3 regions of the Paenibacillus tritici genome follow, and region 2 is predicted to be linked to each of the others. Evidence: riboswitches for the same ligand, from Rfam matches in the RefSeq annotation. Region 2 holds a riboswitch; each other region holds the start of a gene.
What was found. A riboswitch is a leader RNA that binds a small molecule or an ion and turns the genes downstream of it on or off. The one in region 2 is predicted to bind cyclic di-AMP.
Positions count from the first base shown of each region.

Region 1: linked by a shared signal. The riboswitch ahead of KDC22_RS02750 (hypothetical protein) and the one ahead of KDC22_RS00495 (C40 family peptidase) in region 2 are both predicted to bind cyclic di-AMP.
Region 3: linked by a shared signal. The riboswitch ahead of KDC22_RS18050 (APC family permease) and the one ahead of KDC22_RS00495 (C40 family peptidase) in region 2 are both predicted to bind cyclic di-AMP.

Region 1 is NZ_CP073365.1:615,777-621,613, forward strand. Features, by position in the region: gene KDC22_RS02730 (MerR family transcriptional regulator) at 1-234, opposite strand, end outside; gene KDC22_RS02735 (hypothetical protein) at 438-1,121, shown strand; gene KDC22_RS02740 (stalk domain-containing protein) at 1,145-1,777, shown strand; gene KDC22_RS02745 (hypothetical protein) at 1,854-2,042, shown strand; gene KDC22_RS02750 (hypothetical protein) at 2,087-2,545, opposite strand; cyclic di-AMP (ydaO/yuaA leader) riboswitch at 2,555-2,725, opposite strand; gene KDC22_RS02755 (glutaredoxin family protein) at 3,037-3,279, opposite strand; gene ytxJ (bacillithiol system redox-active protein YtxJ) at 3,276-3,602, opposite strand; gene KDC22_RS02765 (SDR family NAD(P)-dependent oxidoreductase) at 3,831-4,553, shown strand; gene KDC22_RS02770 (ThuA domain-containing protein) at 4,597-5,232, shown strand; gene KDC22_RS02775 (MerR family transcriptional regulator) at 5,385-5,750, shown strand; gene KDC22_RS02780 (thioredoxin family protein) at 5,775-5,837, shown strand, end outside.
Region 2 is NZ_CP073365.1:101,505-107,341, forward strand. Features, by position in the region: gene KDC22_RS00495 (C40 family peptidase) at 328-756, opposite strand; cyclic di-AMP (ydaO/yuaA leader) riboswitch at 814-952, opposite strand; gene KDC22_RS00500 (hypothetical protein) at 1,165-1,962, opposite strand; gene KDC22_RS00505 (M1 family metallopeptidase) at 2,008-4,026, opposite strand; gene KDC22_RS00510 (YwhD family protein) at 4,131-4,637, shown strand; gene KDC22_RS00515 (AbrB/MazE/SpoVT family DNA-binding domain-containing protein) at 4,750-5,232, opposite strand; gene KDC22_RS00520 (DNA-3-methyladenine glycosylase) at 5,500-5,837, opposite strand, start outside.
Region 3 is NZ_CP073365.1:4,208,014-4,213,850, reverse strand. Features, by position in the region: gene KDC22_RS18065 (ATP-binding protein) at 1-1,388, shown strand, start outside; gene KDC22_RS18060 (DsbA family protein) at 1,481-2,236, shown strand; gene KDC22_RS18055 (disulfide oxidoreductase) at 2,233-2,667, shown strand; cyclic di-AMP (ydaO/yuaA leader) riboswitch at 2,893-3,051, shown strand; gene KDC22_RS18050 (APC family permease) at 3,181-4,998, shown strand; gene KDC22_RS18045 (ABC transporter substrate-binding protein) at 5,197-5,837, shown strand, end outside.

The DNA of each region.
Region 1 (5,837 bases), 510 kb from region 2:
AATGGATAGCCGGTCTGAATGATGTTCCATCATTTCCTTGATTTGATCTAAGGAAAAATCCAATTCTCTGTAAAATAGAATCTCTTGCAAACGTTCCAGCTCTTTTGATCCATACAATCGGTATCCAGCTTCACTTAACTTGCCAGGCAAGAGAAGACCGATCTTGTGATAATGATGAAGCGTTTTGATTGTAACATTGGACAGTGCTGATACTTCTTTTACCGTGTACAATATTGCTCATTCCTCCCTTCATTAAGTAGCTTATTGTCTTCCCTAAGAGGAGAGTCAAGTCTATTTTTATCCATTCAACTGCTTCAAACCGTCCTCCACCTACGCACATGATTTATTGCAAACTTTAAAAGAAATATTAATTGATAAAAACACTAATTCTGTATAATATTGTTATCTATAAAATAAGTTTCAAAGGAGTTTATAAGATGGAAAAAAATAAATTGCATGTATTTATAAATTTACTTGCATGCACCTTACTTATTTCAGCCTGTAATAGCAAGGATTCAATACCATCTAAAAATAATACTAATATTTCAGGAAATTCTTTAAATAATATAAACACGGAAAAGTATAATTTCGCCATAAAAACCTCTGAGGGTATTGTTTGGTCACCATCACCTGAACCATTCTCCTTCTACTTAAGTTCTCCTAATGAAAAAACACTGCGTATAGATAGGGCCAAAAAGTTATTTACTTTACCTTTGCATGACGGGGAAGCTAATTTAGTAGTGGATGAAGTTTTTGGATTAGGAGATTACATTATTTATCATACTTCATCTGTATTTTCTGATGGAGCTCAGCCATTAAGACAACAGGTATGGGTGATGAGAATAGACAATCCTACCTCAAATAAAGAAATCCTAGAGTTTCATTCAACGGGAGGCAAAGCTTATAGTTATGCAGTTGATGAAAAAGAAAGACTATATGTATCTGTTTCTGTAATTCCAGGAAATGCAGATGGTAGTGATAGCTACGAAGTTTATGTTTATAATATTTCAACCGACAAAAAGGAAAAAGTCCAAAATTATTCGCTTAACAAACCATCAATCGACTCCATCCAGTTTACTTATAATGAGAAAAAATATTCTTATAAACTTCATGCTAAATAAAATCTATTTGGAGGCGATTGATAATGAAACGTTGGACAAAGATTGGAATTAGTGCAGCTCTTTTTACTACTATTTTCAGTGCGGGGGCTTATGCAGCAACTGCGGTGCCTAAAATTTTTGTCAATGGTAATCAAGTCAAATCAAGCCTACAGCCAAAAATAATTGATGGTTCGGTTTACATCCCGATTCGTGCAGTGTCGGAGGGACTTGGTGCCGATATTCAGTGGGATAACAAAGCTAAAAATGTATACGTAGATTCAGATCCAAACTTCAAAATGGAAACGAGTGCTACGGCCTATGTATTTGGGCGAAATTTAGCGTTTAAGTGGATTATGGCCTATGACGAGAGGTCGGTTGCGGAGGCTAATGCTTTAGTGGCCCCCAGCTTTAAAACGGATATCTACAAAGAATCTTTTCCCGGGGGAACTTATAATTTGGCAACCATTGTAGATATGAAAGTAGTTGCAAGATCAGAGATTGGACTTACTGTCAGAATCGTTCAACGAGTGACTGCAGAGGATGATTATAAGGTGAAGGTAGAAAAATGGGATTTTATCTTTGAAAACAACAAAATTAAATCGGTAAAAGTAGTGCCTAAATCCACTAAATATTTGGATCGGTATACGTTATTCCCTGGAACAAGCTTTGGTATTTAATTAGTGAATCATTATGGTTAAACTCCGTCAGATAGTGTACCTTAGTACTATTAGTAGTTAGGAGTGGTGACTTGTTGTGAAGAAAAGTAGACGAACCCCCGTGCTGGTCGCGGTCTCGATTCTGTTAATTATTATCAGCAGCCTGATCCCATCGGATAAATCCGCTTGGCTGGGGGCTTTACAGACCATTCTGCTGGGCGTTGGACTGCTCGGCTGCTGCATGGCCTTCTGGCGGTTCGCCAAGGGCGGTAAGGGCAAAAGCTGATTTGAGGGGCACTTCACACCATCCGCCCCCCGTCATCTCCCGCCTTATCCCGCCGAAGGGCGGTGGACAGCGGGCATTGTTGAATGCGCGGCCGCCATTTGTTTGCGTATCCCTCTAAGCTGGGCTTTCAGCTCGGGGACGTTATGCTGGAGGATCTGGCTGATGTCGGAAAGGGGAAGCTGGAGGCCGTACCATAAGGCACTGGCAATCTGATCCTCCCAGCTAAGCAGGGCAGAGGTGCAGTGGCTGCGCTCCTGGGCAAGGGTGGAGCATTGGCGGATACACTCCTTGTAAGCGGCCGGGGAGCCAGCCTTCCCTTGCGGGAGGCTTCCTTTCAGCCATAGCTCATAGAGCGACGCGAAGGTAGCGGCTGCGGCTTGATCCGCGCGGGCACCCTTCTCCAGCAGCAGGCAGCTGAGAGCATAGACGGGTCCGCTGTATTGCTCGACATAATGTTTGAATCCGGCAGTATTAGCTGCCTTGGGCGATAACAGGTCTGGCATGGTACACGTTCCTTCTCTCTTTACGCTTACGGGGTTAGCTGTCGGATTCGGACGGTGAGAGTCGCCCTGCCTGCCAGAGACTGCGCAATGGTAGTCTCCTTTCGGATTCACCCCAAGTAAGGCCTGCGGCCTAATGGTTCCCCCGTTTTCCGCTTGGCGGAAATTCAGCGTGCATGTATGATTTCACAATGTAACTTTCAACACGAATCATACACTTTTAGGATTGTCTTTGTAAAAATGGAAAAGAGTTCTTTTGCGCCGGATTTACAATAAATTGCTGCCTGGTTACGCAGTTTTGAATCTAAAACCATATATGTAGCCGATAATCACTGGTTATCTCACTCAATCGCCGTTTTTTATTTTTGTCGCAGGCAGCAGCGTGCCGTAAGCGCTTTACCCGTAGGCGGATACTCTTGTGCGCCACCAGTTAACAGACAAAAGGTGCCGCCCTGCTTAGAGGGAGGCACCTTTTTGGCCTAACGTAAAGACAATTACAGCACAGCAGCTTCCATAAGCTCCTGAAGCTCAGGGAGATTGAAGCCCTTAACCGCCCGGTCCCCGGATACGGTGACTGGAATGCCCATGAAGCCCAGCTGCTCGACTTCTTCCTGATAGACGGCACTGGTCATGACATCCCGGACCTCGAAGGGAATACCCTTACTCTCCAGCAGCTGCTTCACCTGATTGCATTCGCTGCAGCCGGTGGTGGAATAGACAATAATGTTCGCGCTCATTGTTCCACTGCTTCCTTTATGGCATTTTGGGTAATCTTCCAGTGTGAGGTGTTCCAGCGGACTTCGCTGTCCTCCAGCAGGAAAATTTGCGGAGATTCATGCTTAATGCCAAGCTCCTCGGCAATCTGGTTAGAGACGGGGCGGTCCTCAATCACATGGACAATGGCAGCAGGCGTATCTGAATTCTGTGTGTAGGCCCGGAATTCCTCATTGGCCTTGGCACTGATCGGGCAGGTTGTGCTGTGCTTGAAGAGCAGTTTTTTGCCAGGCTGCCCGATATATTGCTGTAGCTCATCCGTGGTACGGATCTGTTGAATAGACACCTTAGAATCACCTTCCTGGGGTAAGATTTAATGAAACCTGTTGCCAACAATTGTGTTGTTAACAACTATTATTCCTGATTGTAACATAGTTCAAAATTAAAGCAAAAGAAAGTTAAGCCGGCTTGCCCCTCCCTTGCGGGATGTTGTTAACGGCTTATTGCCGTGCTAATGTGAGAAGGATGAGGACTATGCTCGGTGCGTTATGAAGCAGATACGAGGGGGGAGCTCATGAAAAGGGTCGCTTGTGTGACCGGTGCGGACCGTGGACTCGGATTTCACCTTGTCCGCTCTCTTTTGGAGAGTAAGTACACGGTGTTCGCCGGACAGTATGTGCCTGACTCTCAGGAATTGAAGGCTTTGAAAGCGCAATACCCGGATCGCCTGCGGCTGGTTCCTCTCGATATCGGCAATGCAGGGAGCGTGAAGGAAGCCGCACGGAGTATTGCCGGAAGCACAGGGCATATAGATATGCTTATTAATAATGCGGGGATTATCCACCGGTCGGACGATGCTACAGTGCTCGTGGATATGGATGATGAAGCGATGGCGCATATTTATAACGTGAATACGCTGGGTGCGCTAAGGGTGAGCAATGCATTGATGGGGTTGCTCCTGCAAGGCAGGCAGCGGCTGGTGGTTAATATCTCCTCGGAAGCCGGCAGCATCGGGCGGAACAAGCGGATGAATATGTATGGCTACTCCATGTCGAAGGCCGCGCTTAATATGCAATCTTCGCTGATGCATAATCATCTGCGCAGGATGGGCGGACAGGTGATGGTCTTCCATCCCGGCTGGCTGCAGACCTACATGAATGGAGAGAAGGATATCGAAGCGCCTGTTACGCCTGAGGAATCCGCCGCCAAGATTATGACGATCGTCCATAACCATAAGCTGTATCTGGCCGAAGAACCGGTGTACATTGATCTGGACGGTAACCTGTGGCCCTGGTAATATAGCAGAATTGTTAATTTGACCATAGAAAGGTGCGCATACTATGTCTCCTTACAAAGCGCTCGCGTTCGGCAGCTATACCGAAGTGAAATATCATCCCTTCCAAGAGGTAGACCGCCAGATCGGGCAACTGCTCGAACCGGAGTTCCGGGTGGACGCAACGGAGGACTATGGACGGATGAACAAGGACGAGCTGGCTGATTGTAAGCTGGTGGTCTCTTATACAGAATTCTCCGAGGATAAATTGTGCGCTGCACAGAGCGGGGCGCTGCTCGCTTATGTGGCTGGCGGCGGGGGGCTGCTCGTAGTGCACAACGGAATTTCTCTACAGCGCAATCAGGAGCTTGGGGGGATGCTTGGTGCCCGGTTCACCCACCATCCGGCGTATACGGCACTTCATATGAGTGTTGCTGCCCCGGAGCATCCGGTTATGCAGGGAGTCAGCGATTTTGTCATAGAGGATGAGCCTTATTATTTCGAGCAGCATCCCTATTTCGAGACCACGGTGCTTCTGGAGTATCCTCATGACGGAGCTATGAGACAGGCTGCATGGTGTCATGAATTCGGAGCAGGCCGGGTCGTCTATCTGATGCCGGGGCATCACCTGCCCTCCTTCTCGTCAGAGCCGCTGCGCCGGATGATCCGCAGAGGCGGATTATGGGCAGCGGGGCTGCTGTAGCAGTGAGACCAGCTTAAGCTATGCTTCGGCTGGTTTTTTGCTGTTATTCCATATGTGTAAGCAATATTTATGGCAAAAATCTCTTGACCCTGACACTGGTGTCAGGGTTTATACTGAACGCAGACCATTTCTCATGAACCCGGGAGAATGCCATGAAAATAGGTGAGCTAGCCGCACTTACGGGCGTAAGCGTCCGTTCACTGCGATATTATGAACGTCAGGGACTAATCCAGCCGCTTCGGCAGGATAACGGTTACCGTGAATATTCGCCGCTTGCCGTGAATACGGTGGAGACCATCAAGCTGTATCTGAATCTGGGTCTGTCAACAGAGGAGATTGCCGGATTCCTGCATTGTGTCCTCAAGAACAAAGAGGCCTTCTGTGCGGAAGTGATGCCGCTGTACCGGAGCAAGCTGGAAGAGATTGAACGCCAGCTGACGGAGCTGAATCAGATCAAGCGGAATCTGCAGGACCGGATGGCTTCAATTCTCCAAGAGCAGCAGAACGAAGAAGAATAGCGGATAGTGAAGGAGGAGCTTAAGATGGCTATGATAATTGCTGATAATGCCGGAGCTGTGCGTGAACAGCTCCAGGCTGGCGGAACG
Region 2 (5,837 bases):
AATGTTACTAAAAACTCACTGCGATAATTGTAACAAAGACTTCGGCACTTGGCAATCACTTATAACATATTAATGCATCTTTTTTGCTGTTTTTAGAGTTATAGCCGTTAGAAAGACTCATATCTATGTGCAGAGTAGCTTCTATATGTTTTTTTCTTTATTTTTGGAATAAAATGCTGTTTCAAGGGCAGAAAATCTGTGTAAAAGGTAGAATAAGGAAAAGAAAAAGGAAGAACCCGGAAATGATTACGGCAATAATCATCCCGGGCCTGTATAAGTTACAATGGGTTGTTAGAGGTTGAAATGTTCGGGGTATTCTTCAAGGGTTCAATCGTAAGCGACAGCTTGGTAGGCTGTTGTGCTCATTACTCGTTTGGCGCCAACATAGCGGTTGGCCCAGTAGGACTGGCTCATTGAACTGATGGTTACACCGCGTGAACTGGAGGACTGTGCAAATTTCCCGTTTCCGACATAAATACCGACATGGGATACTCCGTTGCCCAAGGTATTGAAGAACACGAGATCGCCGGAACGCAGCTGGCTCTTAGGTACTGCTGTTCCTACTTTGTACTGTGCCTTAGAAGTGCGGGGCAGAGTAAGCCCAACATTCTTGAACACATATTTGGTGAATCCGGAACAGTCGAACCCGTTGGTGGTTGTGCCTCCGGTTTTATATGACGTTCCAATGGTTTTTGAGATCACAGTATCCATTTTGGAATCTGCGAAGGCACTGCCTGCTCCGAGTGTGAATACCATCACAAGACCCAGCGCTGCTGCGGTGCATTTTTTCTTGAAGTTCTGAATAATCAAAAGATGTACTCCTTCCAGGGCCTGCGAGGTTAGCTTAAGGATTCGGTAGAAGGTTCCCCTATGACCCCTCTAAAGCGAGATCAATTCACCCAAAATATGGTTCCCCCACTTCCCGGTGCTGGGAATTCGGCGTTATGTGCACCAGAACAGTGACTTATCGGCAATTAGTTAATTTGCAATGGTTACGGTAAATTATGCTTGAAAGATTACAACTTTGTTACTAGTAGTACAGGCATCATTGTATCAGAGGTTTTACAGTTTTGCAAATGGTTTTGTCTTCGCTTAAGCAAAAAAGAGTCCTGCTCCCTGCTTGAGGGGCTGTGACTCTTTTTAGTATGCCGTTTCGGCCGTGAATTATTGTGGAAATGATTTACTGGACCAGAGATGGTACTGGGCAGCAACTCCCCACATATTGAAGAGCGTGGAGGGCAGCGGAGCTGCCTGACGCAGCAGCAGGGCCGGTAGTCCCGGATACAGCAGCGCAGAAGCACTGCAGAGGATCAGTATAATTAGACTTCCCGCCCCCAATATGACGGATACTCCGATAGAAGGCAGCAGCACCTTCAGGCAGATCAGCAGAGACGAGAACATGCCGGTGCCGGCAGTATAGCCGAATTGCATATAGAGCAGAAGCTTGCGGATTAGGAAGAGGTACAGGAGCCAGCCCAGCACATAAGGCACAAGCTTCAGCAGAAGCGGAACCTCAAGAATGCCGCCAAGCAGCAGTCGGTACATACGCGGAAGCAGCCAATAGAGCGGCAGGAGGGTTAACGCCCATTCCACGAGGCTGAATACCAGCACGGGCAGCCCGTACTTTTTCATTCCGGGAAAAAAGAACAGTCCACGCGCTCCTGCGCGCTCCTGATGGAGCTCATGCAGCAGCCCTGCCCGGATGAAGGGGGTGAGCAGCAGCCGGAGCAAAGTCAGTGCCAGAAGCAGCCATAGCCAATGCTGGACGGCAGGTTCGGTGCGCAGGGAAGACTGGCCCTCGATATAATACAGCAGCCTGCCTATTCCGCTGCCGCCGGCATCCGCATCGGGATAGCGCAGCAGCAGGGGAACAACAGCGCTTTTAATGAATTTGTACAGGAAATAGCCCCAGAACAGCCGGTAAATAAATAGCAGAATCAATATATAGAATTGCTCTTTCATGCTGACCCAACCGCGGGTTATTGAACTTTTCACCATTCCTTCACCTCACCAGACTAGAGTTCCGAGCAGGGTTTCAAGCAGTGTCGTCACGCTAAGCGTCCAGCGGGAGAGAGTACGCGGCTCCAGCTCGGCCATTCTGAAATTATTAAGATGCCTGCTCTCCAGCAGAATGGTATGCCCCGGATCGATCTCTGCGGAGACCAGAGGCGCTTTATAGGCTAACTCGAAGGAGGTTGATTGTCCCTCGCCATTCCAATATTGCTGAACAGTGTACCCGTCCGAGAAGGTGAATTTCACGGGAACATCCGGGTAGAGGGTGCCTTTATTGCTCACCTCAACAACTGCGCTATATTGCACTCCGTCACCGTCACCGTCGCTGCCGCTGCGTTTTGTGGAGAGCTTAATATCGTCTACTGCGAAATCAGGAGCTCCCCCGCCGTAGACATACCGGTCAAAATAAGTCTGCCAGGATTGCTTGGTCACCTTCTCCACAATCTTCTGGAAATCTGCGGTAGACGGGTGCTTGAAGCGGTATTTGCGGACATAGGCAGCGAGAATGGTATCCATATTCTTGGCCCCCGCTATGCGCTCGATATCCTTAAGCACCAGCTTGCCCCGGATATACACATTGCGGGTATAGGCATCGTCGCCGCTGTATTTCCAGGTCTCCAGCTTAAGCGGCTGTGAGGAGGAGACCAGGCTGGACTGAAGCGGAAGGCTTGAGGCTACACCGTATTCCTGTTCCATCAGGCGGTCTTCTGCGTAGGAGGTGAAGCTCTCATCGAGCCAGGCTTCTTCAAATTCATTACTGCCGACCATGCCATAGAAATACTGGTGGCCGATCTCGTGGATAATGGTGCGCTCCAGCGAAGTGCCCGGCGCTGCCGCGGTGGCACCGAAGGCGGTAATCAGTGTCGGATATTCCATTCCCCCCGCCCCGTTGCCGGACTCAGGCGGAACTACAATGGATAAGGTGGAGTAAGGATACGGGCCGTACCACTTGCTGAAAGCGGTCAGGGCCGCCTCAGCCGCCTGGAAATAGCGCTCCTGGAGATTCTTATGCAGCGGGTCCAGATAGAGCTTAATTCTCACCCCGGGCACCTGTGGTGCGGAGAAGGCCTTCTCGGCAACCACGAAATCCGGTGAGGCGGCCCAGGCAAAGTCATGGACATCATCTGCATAGAATTGGTAGACCTTACGGCCCTGCACTACCTTGGCATTCCTCACCGGAAATCCGGTTGCGGCCACCTTGTACTCAGGCGGGACGGAAATGGTTACATTGTAAATACCGAAATCACTGTAGAATTCGGAGGTTCCGTGATATTGATGGAGGTTCCATCCTTCCTCCTTGAGTCCTCTTCTGCCGGCAGGCTCGTAGACGCTTATTTTCGGAAACCACTGGCCGGCCATGACGAAGTTACCGGCGGTCCCCATCCGGGCGAATATTTTCGGCAGCTTGACCTCGAACTTAAGCCTCACCGTAATACTCTCACCGCCGTGTACCGGCTGGGGCAGATGAACCTTGAGCAGTGTTTTATCGTTGATATTGCCGTCGTCAGGCTGCACATACTGGGTGCGCTGCATAAGAGAGATGCCTTCGGAGGTCCGCAGATCCGTTAGGGTGATGCTGCCGTACCCGCCAGCAGGCATGGAATCTCCGCGGAGTGTGCCCCCCGATTCCTTCATGAAGGTTGTATTGCCGGAAGCGAATGCATTGGGATACAGGTGAAAATACAGCTCTTGGACCGGTTTTGAGCCCGGGTGGGTCCAGGTCAGCGTCTCGGAAGCTGTTAAGGTCCCCGTATCTGCCTGAAGCTGCACATCCATGTGGTATTCGACCACACGCTGGCTTAGAGCTTCTGATTCTGGGGGAGAGAACATCTCCGGAAGAGTGGACTGCACGGGCTGCTGCGGGATGACGGCGGGGGACTTGGCCTCTTTTGGCACAGAAGCAGTCCATGCGGCAGGGTTATGCCCTGAAAGAAACCATATTCCGCCTCCAAGCAAGGTGAGAACAGCCAGGACTGCGAAGATGAGGGTATACCTTAATGAATGTGGCTTCATACTGTGATTCCTCCCGTGACAAGCATCTACGGGATGTATATGTTTGCAATCGCCGCAATATTAGCTAAAATTAAATAATTAGTGAATGGAAAGGATGTGCACATGTGGATAACGTACAACCGGAAGGCAAAAAACAGATTGCCTTGAATATTGTGAATGCCAGAGCCAAGCATAAAGGCTTCGGCGCAGGCTCTATTGATCTGAACAATGTATCTCCTGTCATTATTGATCAGGGAGAGGCAGTTATTGATATCGGCGCTATGCATGCAAAGAGCAAAGTGGAGAAAGGGATTAAATTCTCTGTGAACCGTGAGGATGTCCCGAACGGCAGACAGGTATGGGTCGTATGGGTGGCTGTAGACCGTACACCGGAGGGACAGTTCTACGGAGGAATTACTGCCTGTGAGATGTGGATTGACACCGAAGCCCGCCGCGGCTGGAAGATTCTCGCCGATCATGTCAATAAGCTGGATGCTGCCCTGAAGCGGAAGCTTATGCTGGAGGGACTGGGAATCAGCGAACGGGCAGCGCTGAAATCACTGCTGATGACCCATAATGAAGAGTGGTGGGCTGCTTCGCCGGAAGAGCTGAAAGCGGCATTGTCGGAATAGGGGAAGCGCAGGGTGGTTAAGCATAGAATGAACAACGAATAAGGCTTGGCCCTCGAGAGACCGAGGGCCAAGCCTTATTCGGGTTCTGGTGCAGACGCCCTCTCCGTAACCTTTACTGCGGGGCCGCCCTGCCGGAAGTGTTCAGCTTACGCTTCAACTGGCTTACCCTGGCCTGGCTGATTCCGAGCACCTCGGCAAGCTCCTTCTGATTGGCATAGGGATGATCCTCCATTGCTTTTTGCAGACGCAGGCTCATTTCTTCGGTCTTGGTTCTCCGCCCTCCGCGGGCAGGCTCGGGATTCTCCGCTGCTGGACTTGGGGGAGCGATGACGGGTTCTGACCCGCGTTCGGGGTCACTCAGCTCCTTCAGACAGGTGTTGCAAATAAACTGATCCTTATAGTAGGTCACATGGTCAAGACTTCTGCAAAAGGTGCATTCTGTGGAGGTGTACTTTCTGAGAACGATAATATTCTCATCCAGAATAAAAAATTCAATCGGGTCCCCAATGTCAATATTACGTGTCATGCGGATTTCTACGGGAACCACAATTCTTCCAAGACTGTCTAAGCTCCGGATCATGCCTGTATCCTTCATCCCATGTCCCTCATTTACCTCTTTATAGTTTGTGTAATATCTATGATTATAACAGTTATTGTAAGTTTAGAGAACGGGGAAAGCGCCTTCAAATAGGGTTGTTTATTGTCATTTTATAGGAAGTATTATCATTTTTTGGCGTATGAGGGGCAGATAGAGCAAAATAACGAAGAACAGCCCCTCCATGTGGGAATTCCCAAGGGAGAGGCTGATTAGGGTTCACTTCTTTTTACCCAAATTATCGCACCCGAAACAGCCGGGCGAGATTCAGTGCAGACGGAACGGCTGCGCGAGCGGATCGCTGACCGATACATAAGGATTCCCCTGAATATAAAACCGCCAGGGGCGCTCTGCGTATTCCTCCGCATAGGGAATGTTAATGCGCGGAGCCTGAACAATGTCGATAGATTCAGGGGGTTCGCCCTGTTCAATCCATAGAGCGCCTCCCCGTATATCGAACCTGGTGCGGTTAAGGCTCCGGTCTATTCTCAGCGCCCGGCACAGCTTACCCGGTCCGCCGGACAGATCCGAGGGCTTCCTGACGGCAATTCCCCTGTAGGCTGCCATAAGTTCAGCATCCCTGTCCGTGAGCGGCTCTACTGCCC
Region 3 (5,837 bases), 3.6 Mb from region 2:
TGCTTGTCATCACCTTGACCGGCGCATTCACAGGTATCCATTATGCCGCCATGGCGGGTGCTTCCTTCCCTATGGTTGAGCCGTCCAATGCTACCCGGCGAATGCTCTTCCTGAATGATTCTGTACTGGGGCTGCTCCTGGCCGGCTCATTCTTGTTCATTGTGTCGATCGTTCTTGCCCTGCTGTACAGGGACCGGCAGCGGGTACTCCAGGCGGCTGCCTTCAATGAGCAGCGGTATACTGCCTTATTCGAGCATAGTCCGGATATGGTGATGTGCATTGATCCGGCCCGCAAGAAGATCATCAGTGTGAACCCTTCCCTGCGGAACACTACCGGATACGGCACAGAAGAGCTGGGGAATTATAAAGCGATACTGTACAGTGAGCGGGATGAAGCAGCCGTCAGGGATGCCGTACTCCGCGCCTCGCGGGGCCAATCCTCCAAGCTGGAGCTTAAGGTCCGGACCAAAGGCGGCGAGCAGCTCATCTGCAGCGTCACCGTGTTTCCTTTGCAGCATCATACGGAACAGCTGGTCTATATCGTAGCCGAGGATGTCACTACCCTGATGAAGTTTCAATATGAGCTGATGGAGGCGCGGGACGCCGCTGAGAGTGCAGTCACGATGAAAAGCGAGTTCCTGGCTACCATGAGCCATGAAATCCGCACACCGCTGAATGGTATTATCGGGATCAATCAGCTATTGGCCGAGGAGATCAGCAATCCTGAACATCTGGAGCTGCTGCAGCTCCAGAGCACCAGCGGCCACGCGTTGCTGAAGGTCATGAGCGATATTCTCGATATCTCCCGGCTGGAGGCGGATAGCCTGGCCCTGACGAAGGATGATTTTCAGCTGAAGGCGCTGTTGCAGGGCTGCATGGATCTGTTCATGGTGAGCACTCAAGACAAGCCGTTATCGCTTGAGCTGGAGATGGAAGAAGGGCTTCCCGACAACTTCGCCGGAGACTCGCAGCGTCTTCGCCAGATTCTGATCAATCTGATTGGCAATGCGGTGAAATTCACTCCATCCGGCACGATAACCGTTAAAGTAGAGTCCTATGGCGTTAGAGAGAGCGCTCAGTCTCTGCAATTTATGGTGCGTGATACCGGAATTGGCATTTCACCGGATAAGCTGCAGCTGCTGTTTCAAACCTTCTCCCAAGTGGACGGGTCACATACCCGCAAATACCCCGGCACGGGTCTGGGGCTTGCGATCTGCAAGAAGCTGGTGGATTTGATGCAGGGAGAGATCTGGGTGGAGCCGGCAGAGGGGGGAGGCACCCAGTTTTTTTTCAGAATTAAGCTGCAGTCGCTGGAGCATTCACCGGAGCTGTTCTTCGGCAAAGAGAAAGAGGATGGGGGAGCGCAGGAGACGACGGAAGCTGTATAATACAGGTTTGCCAAAAAGAGAGCTTTGATTATATACTTTGAAAGTAACTATTCTTTTATCACGACAGTCCAGAGGACGGAAAGGAACTCTCTTTGAGCAAACCAAAAAAGAACAATGTCACGGTTCCCCAGATGAGCAAGCAGGAGAAGCGCAAGACAGAGCTGGAGCAGCAGAAGCAGAAAACGAGAATTCTGATCGTGAGTACAGTGGCCATCGTCGTTATTATTTTTGTCGGATTATACCTGCTTGCCTCTAAGGACAGCTCAGCCCCGGGCTCCACGGCTGAACCGGTTAATTTCAATTACAGCGAGATGATACGCCTAGGCAAGGAAGATGCTCCGGTCAAAATTGTGGAATTCGGCGATTTCAAATGTCCGGCCTGCGCCCAGTTCACAGGGGTCATGAAACCGCAGATCGTGCAGGAGTATGTGAATCAGGATAAAGCGGCCTTTTACTTTGTGAACTTAGCCTTCCTTGCTGCGGATTCCAAAACAGCCTCGCTTGCAGCACTTTCGGTCTATCATCAGAACCAGGAAGCCTTCTGGAAGTACTTCGATGCGATGTATGCCAACCAGGGGAATGAGGACAAAGAATGGGCAACACCGGACTACCTGGTAAGTCTCGCCAAGCAGTTGGAACTGCCGGTGGACTACGATCTGCTGCGCAAAGACATTGAAGACCGTACCTATACAAGTGAACTGAACCGTGATATTCAGGTCGCAACCGACGCTGGAGTGACAACTACACCTACCGTGTTCGTGAATGGAGTCAAGGTGAAGGAGCCCTTCAATATGGAGGAGATTGACGCTCAGATCCAGGCAGCAACGGAAGCTGCGGCAGCCCAATGACAGCCTTCTCTGCCTTCTGCCGCCGCAACTGTCTCTACTTGGCCTGGTTTGTCTGTGTTATTGCTGTAGCGGGAAGCTTATATCTCAGTGAAGTTCTGGGGTATGAGCCCTGTAAGTTATGCTGGTTCCAGCGGATTTTCATGTACCCGCAGCTCTTCTTGCTGGGAATTGCCACCTACCGGGGGGACAAGCGTATTATCCCTTATGTTCTTCCCCTGAGTCTGATCGGCGGCAGCATCTCTATCTATCATTATGCAGAGCAGAAAATACCGGCACTCAGCAAGGTGCTCCCCTGTACAATCGGCGTGCCGTGCAACAAAGATTATCTGAATCTTTTCGGATTTATAACGATCCCTTTGCTTGCACTTATTGCGTTCGCACTCATCGCCATTCTGCTATGGACAGGACGCAAAGAGGACACTGTGGAGTAGGAGCCGGCAGGCAGGCTGAAGAGGTGAACATTCCTTTAAATTAAGCGGAAATTAATGTTCAAAAACACTGTAAAATCAAGCGATATAGGGATAATGAAAGAGAATGAAAGATCAAGACATACCGGATCATGGATTTGGTGGTTTTGGATGCTTTTCATTCTTTTTTCATTTGTTTCACCGCTTTACGGAAGCCGTATTGTAGCTTAATATTAGTCCTTGTGAGAAGTTGAATATGCGCTGAATTTTCCGGTAGGAAAAACGGGGGAACCAAACTTGGCCCAGTGCCAAAGGGGTGAATCGGAAGCGGGTCAGAAGACTCGTAACCGTAGGGCTACCACAGCCCGAATCCGCCAGCTAACCTCGTAAGCATTAGTGGGATAATGACCATGCACATCAAGGCATGCGGATCATTTCCGTATGCTTATTTTGGTGCCTGCATTTATGAAATCCACTTATGAAAACAGCGCACGGAATTTCCGTTTCAACTTAACAAAGAGAGGAACTGTTACTACAATGGTAAGCAAGGTAAAACGACTATTGATCGGGCGTCCGATGAAGTCGAACGAACTCGATCATGAAAAGTTATCCAAGGTGAAAGCACTGGCTGTCCTGTCTTCTGATGCGCTCTCGTCTGTAGCCTACGGAACAGAACAAATTCTAATCGTACTTGTGGCCGCCGGGTTCACAGCTATCTGGTACTCATTGCCAATTGCATTAGCCGTCTTGGGCTTGCTGGCCATTCTGATTTTGTCCTACCGGCAGACGATATTTGCTTATCCGCAGGGCGGGGGCGCCTATATTGTTGCCAAGACCAATCTCGGGGTTCACACCGGCCTGCTGGCTGGCGGCTCTCTTCTGGTGGATTACATTCTGACTGTGGCGGTAAGCGCCTCGGCGGGGACGGATGCGATCACCTCAGCCTTTCCAAGTCTTCATAATCACACTGTTCTTATAGCGGTATCTGTAATTTTGCTTCTAACGATTGTCAATCTGCGGGGGGTTACCGAATCCGCTTCATTCATAGCGATCCCGGTATATCTGTTCGTAGTCTCGATCTTTGTGCTGATTATCTCGGGTGTCTTCAAGTATATAACCGGCGGGGCCCATGTCCATGTTCCCGAGATTGGGTCGGCGGTATCGAACGTCAGTATGTTCCTGCTGCTGAAGGCGTTCAGCTCCGGCTGTTCTGCCCTTACCGGGGTTGAAGCAGTCTCCAATGCCATTCCTAACTTCCAGGCACCGGCGGAGAAAAATGCAGCCAAAACGCTGATGCTGATGGGTCTGATTCTCGGTGTAATGTTCACCGGAATTACGCTGCTCGCTTACTGGTATGGCATCATGCCGGATGCGAAGGCAACGGTGGTCTCTCAGATCACGGAATCTACCTTTGGCCGTGGCGGATTATACTTTTTCATCCAGGGGATTACGGCAGTCATCCTGTTCCTGGCGGCGAATACAGCCTATTCGGCCTTTCCGCTGCTGGCGTTCATGTTCGCCAAAGATAAATATCTGCCCCATGCCTTCATGGTACGCGGCGACCGGCTGGGCTTCTCCAACGGTATTATATTCCTCGGCGTCATGTCGGCAGTGCTTGTAGCAGCTTTTCACGGAAATACCGAAGGCTTGATTCCATTATATGCAGTAGGGGTATTCATTCCCTTCACACTGTCGCAGCTTGGGATGATGGTACAGTGGTACAGAACCAGACCAAAAGGCTGGCAGAGCAAATTCGCCGTGAATACGGTAGGGATGCTTACCACATTGACCATAACCCTGATCTTCATTATTACCAAGTTCTCCAGCGTGTGGATGGCCTTCATCTTCCTGCCGGTAGTCATCATTGTGTTCCACCGGATTCACCGCCATTATATGAATATTGCCGATCAGCTGCGTATTTGTCCGGCTACCGATAAGCCTTGCATCAAAGGCAGTACCGTTGTAGTTCCGGTGGCGGGTGTCACCCGTGCGGTGCTGCATTCGATCAGCTATGCGAAGTCACTGACCAATAATGTTGTCGCGGTCTATGTAGGGTTCGATGAAGAAGAGATTCACAAGATGGAGCAGAAGTGGGAGGAGTGGAACCCCGGAGTGCGCCTGATTGTCCTGCGCTCCCGTTACCGCAGCATTCTCCGCCCGCTGGTGAAATTCATAGATACGGTAGAGTGGAAGACCGCTTCGACGGACCATATCACCGTACTGATTCCGCAGTTCGTGACCAAGCACTGGTGGCAGGCCGTGCTGCATAATCAGACCAGCCTGTTCATCCGCTCTTATCTGATGAATCAGAAGGATATTGTGATTGCAACGGTTCCGTATCATTTGCACAAATAGACTTTTTCTCTACATGTATAACGGCTGTTTCCGTAGCTTACGGGAACAGCCGTTTTTGGTTGGACGGCAGGAGAATATAACAGAAAGGTGACTTTTCAGTTGACATAGAGAATGAGAATCAATATCATCAGTATGTAAGATGCTAAGGCAACAGGCACTAGTGCTAAACATGAAGGTACATATCAGGAGGGGTATTCAATGTTTTTGTTCAACCTGCAAGGATCAGGAAGTGTGAAGCTGGCGGTAGCCGGACTTCTGACCACAACATTGCTGCTGTCCGCTTGCGGAAATAACAATAGTAATGCAGGCGGCAACGGTGCTGCAGCAACTACTGCACCTTCCGCAACTGTAGAAGCCACTGCGGCACCTGCAGAGTCAGCCGCACCTGCTGTGGACAAGACCGTCACAGACGCAATGGGACATAAGGTCACCATTCCCGCCAATCCGCAGCGTGTAATTGCTTCTTATCTGGAGGATTATCTGGTTGCACTCGGCGTGACTCCGGTTGCCCAGTGGTCTACTAAGAACGGTACGCAGGATTACCTCGCTGCTGAGCTTAATGATGTCCCGCCGATCAGCTACGACCTGCCACTCGAAGCGGTTACCGGCTTCGCGCCAGATTTCCACATCGTCCAGTCGGAAGGCACCGTTCAGAACGGGCTCTATGACCAGTTGAACAAAATTGCGCCAACCTATGTACTCGGCGATGAAGTCAGTAGTGACTGGCGCGCAGCCTTGCTCAAGATAGGAGAGCTGCTGAATAAGACTCCGGAAGCGGAGAAGGCCATTGCAGACTATGAACAAAAGGCGGCTTCCGCCAAAGCTGCTGTCTCTGCTGC